Regions from separate parts of the Bacteroides nordii genome, predicted to be linked through region 1. Evidence: riboswitches for the same ligand, from Rfam matches in the RefSeq annotation. Region 1 holds a riboswitch; the other holds the start of a gene.
What was found. A riboswitch is a leader RNA that binds a small molecule or an ion and turns the genes downstream of it on or off. The one in region 1 is predicted to bind thiamine pyrophosphate.
Positions count from the first base shown of each region.

Region 2: another riboswitch for thiamine pyrophosphate. It lies ahead of K8P02_RS21680 (TonB-dependent receptor); the one in region 1 lies ahead of thiS (sulfur carrier protein ThiS).

Region 1 is NZ_CP082886.1:1,690,669-1,693,881, forward strand. It holds gene K8P02_RS06535 (thiazole synthase) at 1-469, opposite strand, end outside; gene K8P02_RS06540 (thiamine phosphate synthase) at 519-1,139, opposite strand; gene thiS (sulfur carrier protein ThiS) at 1,143-1,343, opposite strand; TPP riboswitch at 1,402-1,494, opposite strand; gene K8P02_RS06550 (superoxide dismutase) at 1,925-2,542, opposite strand; gene K8P02_RS06555 (hypothetical protein) at 2,627-3,213, opposite strand, start outside.
Region 2 is NZ_CP082886.1:5,654,367-5,657,579, forward strand. It holds gene K8P02_RS21680 (TonB-dependent receptor) at 1-1,623, opposite strand, end outside; TPP riboswitch at 1,621-1,719, opposite strand; gene K8P02_RS21685 (mechanosensitive ion channel family protein) at 1,856-2,758, shown strand; gene K8P02_RS21690 (glycoside hydrolase family 3 N-terminal domain-containing protein) at 2,947-3,213, shown strand, end outside.

The DNA of each region.
Region 1 (3,213 bases):
TAGGAGCACCCAGTGGCATTACTGTTGCAGCACCGGCTTCTTCCAGTTGTTTACAAAGCACAGGGTCGGCTTGGCAATAGGGGAGTACAACAAAGCCTAATTTCACTAATTCTTCAGTTGCCTTCAGGGTTTCTACAGAATCGGGAAGGAGATAACGTGGGTCGGGATGAATTTCGAGTTTCAGCCAGTTTGTACCGAATGCTTCACGTGCCATTTGTGCGGCAAATATAGCCTCTTCGGCATTTCTTACTCCCGACGTATTGGGCAATAACTGAATATGCGGATGGATGATATGTTTCAGCATGTCATCTTCTTTGTTATCCATATCAATACGTTTCATAGCTACTGTCACCATTTCAGTGCCCGATGCCAGAAGAGATTGTTCCATCAGTTCATTAGAGTTGAATTTGCCTGTTCCTAAGAAAATACGGGAGTTGAACTCACGTCCCGCAATAATAAGTTTTTCCATATCTGTGATTTGTGAATTATAATTTATGAATTATCGAGAGGAATCTTTTTTAGAAGTTAATTGATAGAATACGGTTGGTTTCCTCTATCGGATTTTCTGCCCGCAAGATGGTACCGGAAAGGGCGATAGCATTTACTCCGGTTTTCATAATGTCGGGGATATCTTCGAAAGTAATTCCTCCGATGGCAACTACCGGCAGCGTGATATCTTCTTTTTCCATCTGTGAAAGAATGGATGTGTATCCTTCCAGCCCTAACACAGGACTCAGATTCTTTTTAGTTGTAGTAAAGCGGAAGGGACCTATCCCTACATAATCAACTCCTGCCTCATATAGCATTTTCACATCTTCAAAGGTATTAGCTGTTCCTCCGATGATGAATTGCTCTCCCATTCGTTGGCGGGCTTCTGCTACTGGCATATCCATTTTACCCAGATGTACTCCGTCTACTTCTAACTTAATTGCCAGTTCTACATGGTCATCCAATATTAGGATGGACTCGTATTCCCGGCACATTTGTTGCAATTGCAGGGCAACGGCTTCTACCTCTTCAAGCGGGGCCTCTTTCATTCGTAGTTGTATCCATTTGCATCCGCCTTCGAGTGCCATACGTGCCGAGTCCAGATACGAATACTTTTCTGTCCGGTGGGTAATAAATTGTAGATTGATCATTTTTTATCCTCCGCAAGCTGCTTTAATAATAACCAGATTGTCACTCTCATGCAGTACAAATTTATCCCACTCTGTGCGTGGAATCATTTTATTGTTTACCGCGATGGCAATGCCTTGCGAAGGAAGTTCCAACTGTTCGGTCAGTTGGGTGATGGTAGAAGCATCGGTGATTTTTACTTCTTTGTTGTTAACTTGTACTTTCATTGCTACAGAATTAAAATTATAATGAAAGTAAATACAAAGAGAGTGCTAATGGTGGAGGCGATAAAAGTAACACAATCCCTACGTCAGTGCTAACTGCATCAGGTTCCAGGGTATAATCTCAGCCCCTTATAGGGCACCCCTTTGTTTTTACAGGGGCAAAGTAAATGAAAAAGATGCAGAAAAACGGCAAAACGGAGGATTATTTTTAATGGATGTATAAAAAAGATTCATCCGGCAAATGTGTAATTTGTTAATATTGTTAATGCTGTTTTTAACGCTTTGGATATGCCATTCTATATTGTACACTTTAGTATATCAAAAGCGTACAATATAGGATGGTAAAAGTGTACAATTCATATTCGGATAAGTGTACACTCTTGTCTGTCTTTATATAAGAGAATCTTATTTCTTGAAAATCAGCTGGTTATATAAGGGCGAATATTTATATTCCATCTCACATCTTTTCTTTCAGAAAGCTTGTAGTTACTTTTTTGATAACTTCGCGTTTATAGGCTGAATCTAAAAAAAAGACTGTCACTCAATATTGAGTGACAGTCTTTTTTACAATGTTGAGGGGTTTATTACATTCGTTTGTCAACTACTTCCCAATCGATAATGTCCCAAAGGGCATTTACATGATCTGCACGACGGTTCTGATAATCCAGATAGTAGGAATGTTCCCACACGTCAAAGCCTAAAATCGGTTTCAGTCCGGCACGTACCGGGTTGCTTCCGTTGGCTTCTTTAGTGATGTGCAGTTTGCCATTTTTGTCTACTGACAACCAGGCCCAACCTGAACCGAACAATCCAACTGCAGCTGCATTGAATTCTTTTTTAAAGTTTTCAAAGCTACCAAAGTCACGTTTGATGGCTTCTGCCAATTTATCGGAAGGTTCTTTCTTTGAAGGCTTTCCTGCAAATTGTAAAAAGTAGAGTGTATGATTCAGTACCTGTCCGGCATTATTGAAAATGGCACCATCCGGCGCTTTTGCTACGATCTCTTCTACGGTCTTACCTTCGAACTCGGTTCCCGGAACAAGGCTATTGAGATTATTTACGTAGGTTTGCAGATGTTTACCATAATGAAAATCTATAGTTTGCTGACTGATTACAGGTTCCAGCGCATTATTAGCGTACGGAAGTTTAGGCATCTCGTAAGTCATGGTTATAAATATTAAAGACATTAATAATGTATTCATAATGTTTGGTTATTAACTATACACTATTAACATACGAAAACCCATAAATGTTTATAGAGACAATCAAAAATCTATCTGTTTGTTCTATTTAATTATTATTTGTTCCGTTATCTCCGGATTTCCCTTTGCTGTTTTCCGTATCCATCGTCCGGCCTGATCGTATTCATAATACATGTTGCTATCTATCTGGTTCCCAAATTCATCATACACGAAATACTGTGAGCAGACTCTTTTTTCGTTGTTTACCAGTATTTGTGTAGAAATGATTTTTGCCAGATAACCGTATTTATCATATTCATATACATCTGTCTGTGAACTGATTTGTGTCGGTAGCGGATTTTTAGGGAGCGGCAATACATATTGTGATTTTATTTCATTTCCTTTACTGTCATATTGATGCATTGTGGACGAAAGCATGACATCTTTATTGTACTCCTTTTCTTCTATTAGTTTTCCCTGACGATTGTAGCTGCTCAATACCAGTCTGCCATCGGTATATTTCAGTGAATCACTCTGAATTGTTCCATCGGTATCAAATGTTCTTGTTCTCTTATATATTTCTTTTTTTGTTTTGGTATTTATCTGTATTTCCTGTGTACATCTATCCTGTGCATCGTAAAAGAAAGAGGTATGGAATTGCAGGTTACCGGTAGTAATGTCTATACCCGCCG
Region 2 (3,213 bases), 1.7 Mb from region 1:
TCCGGCAGTGAACCAACTGTTGCGGAAAGTATATCCTAATTCATAATCTAACATTTTTTCCGGACGGGGAAGTTTTTCGAATAGTCCGTCGGTATAGTTATTACGTGTAGGCTCTTTCTGGGCTACAGCAAAAGAAGCGTAAGCGCTGTGGTATGGGTTGAATTGCCAGAATAAGCCGGCTTTAGGATTGAAGAAACTGAAGTGCTCGTTTACGTTCAGGCGTTGGAGATGTCCGGGTTCTGCAGTCCAATCCCATTTATCATTGTCTCCCGTTATCTTGTAATTGATGTAGCGATATTGCAGGTCAGCATAAGCATGCAATCCTCCGGCTATTTGATAATTGGCTTTGACATAGATGTTTCCGTCTGTCTTACTACCATTGTTGCGATAGTATTCATGATCCGGATTCAGCGCTTCAGTATAATTCTTTACCCAGATCACTTTGCCATAATGATCGTTGCTATAACGATTCAAGCCTCCACCCAGAGAGGCATTTAACTTCTCGTTTTTATAATCAACAGAAAATACGCCGCCGCCAAAGCCGCTGTCTACGAGCTTTTGGCGTACCAGATTGGTCTTCGTTTGCGCTTCTGTGTTTCCGGGGAGGTAGAATGGTTTTAGTCCGTACTCTTCCAGTGTACGTCCGTTCTTATACTCCTGGTAATATCCGAAACCATCTGTGTAATGCAGGGCAATGTTCAGATTCCATTCGGAAGAAAACAGGTGATTGAATATTAACTGATAGTTCGTCTGATTATAATTATCCGTCTGGTCGTCATAAAATCCTATGGTGTTTCCTTTGTTCAGGTTGTCGTCTTTGATGGCTCCGTTTGGGTTATAGGTACGGTCAGTCTCCAATTGTTTCCGGCTGATACCGTCCCAGGCATGATAGGTTTTCTCTTTGCCGCCAAAAGTGATAAACTTCAGGGTCGTATTTTCACCGTAATATCCTCCTTGCAGGAAGTACGACTTCAAATCTGATGTGGCACGGTCGCGATATCCGTCACTCTGTATATTCGATACGCGTGCATCAAAGGCCCAATGATTGCCTATCAACCCGGAACCTACGCTAACCGTCTCCTTATGCGTATTGAATGATCCGTAAGAACCGGAAACCTCAGCGTATGCTTTGGAAGGAATGCCTGCTGTACGCAGATTGATACTTGCGCCAAATGCTCCGGCACCATTAGTCGACGTACCTGCTCCACGCTGGATTTGCATATCTTCGAGTGAAGAAGCCAGGTCGGGAGTATTCACCCAAAAGATGGAATGGCTCTCTGCATCGTTCATTGGAATGCCGTTGGCTGTAATATTGATACGCGTGGCGTCTGTACCGCGCACACGAATACTGGTATAGCCTACTCCGCTTCCGGCATCCGAGGTGGTAAGTACCGATGGGGTGGTCGTTAACAGAAAAGGCAGGTCAAGTCCGAAGTTCTGTTTTCGGATCTCCTTTTTAGAAATATTGCTGTATGCCACCGGAGTTTTAGAAGTGGCACGGGTGGATACTATCTGCACCTCTTGCAGGTTGACTACTCTCAAACTATCTTTGGCGCTTGTTTGTGCAAAGATGTTGATGCTGGCTGCCATTAGAAAGGCAACAGCTGATAGATTCTTTTTCATTGTGTAATTTATTCGTTCTCTACGCCGGCATTACCCGGTTCAGGTTCTATGGGTATGTTCTCAGCCCGTCATGTTAAGGCACCCCTGTATTGTGAAATCGTTGGCAAAATTAGCGCTTTCGGATGAGGAAAGCAAAAAAAACTTTTATATTTACTTAAAACAAAGTAACTTTGTAACTTGTTATGATTGAATTAACAGACTCAAATTATTTACTCAAAACAAAAAACTAATTATGCTATTATTACAAATTACTCAGGCTGTAACTGATTCTCTGCAGGTTGCCGCCGACAATCTGGACCAGGCTATTGCTAATGCTGAAGGTCTTGACAAAATATCTCTTATAACCCAACAACTTATAGACGCAGGTGTACGTGCCGGTGGAAGTATCCTGAAAGCGGTGCTTGTTTTTATCGTAGGACGCTTCCTTGTATCGATGCTGAACAAATTGGCTGCCCGGATGATGGACAAGCGGCATGTAGATGTGAGCATCAAGACATTTGTCAAGAGTCTTGTAAATATTTTGTTGACGATACTTTTGATTATTTCAGTCGTTGGTGCATTGGGTGTGGAGACTACCTCATTTGCAGCGTTACTGGCCTCTGCCGGTGTGGCTATTGGTATGGCATTATCCGGTAATCTTCAGAACTTTGCAGGGGGACTGGTGATTTTATTGTTTAAACCCTATAAGGTAGGTGACTGGATTGAGAGTCAGAACTTCTCGGGTACAGTAAGAGAAATACAGATATTCCATACCATTCTGACTACGGGAGATAATAAATTGGTTTACGTACCGAATGGTGCGTTGAGCAGTGGTGTAGTGACGAATTATAATACGCAGGAAACCCGTCGTGTGGAGTGGGTCGTTGGTGTGGATTATGGTGAAGATTATGATAAAGTAGACCGTGTGGTACGTGAAGTACTGGCTGCCGATAATCGTATACTGGATACTCCGGAGCCTTTTATAGCTCTTCATGCACTGGATGCAAGCAGTGTCAATATTGTGATCCGTGTATGGGTGAAAACCTCTGATTATTGGGGCGTTTACTTTGATATCAATAAGGCTATTTACAATACCTTCAATGAAAAGGGTATCAATTTTCCATTCCCGCAACTTACTGTACATCAGGGGAACTAAATAGATAGTGAACGATAAATCATGGACGGTGAACAACTGTGGATAACACAGTTTGTTCACCGTTTATTGTTTTATAACATGTGTGGGCGCACACAAAATGTAATATCTTGATTATAGGTGAATTGGAATTAATTATTATATTTGCAGCCTATCCGTCTTGCAGGCGGTCAAACTCTTATATAATAAATATGAAAAAATTACTTCTTTTAGTATGCATTGCTTGGACTGGGCAGTGCGTTTCAGTTGTTTCTGCACAGTCGTCCTCCAAATCAATCTATAAAAAAGGATGGATTGATTTTAATAAAAATGGTGTGAAAGATATCTTTGAAGACCCTTCGCAACCTGTTGAGAAGCGAGTAAAGGATTTACTTTCACAGATGACGATAGAAGAGAAAAGTTGTCAGCTTGCTACACTCTATGGCTTTGGGCGTGTTCTGAAAGACTCTTTGCCTACT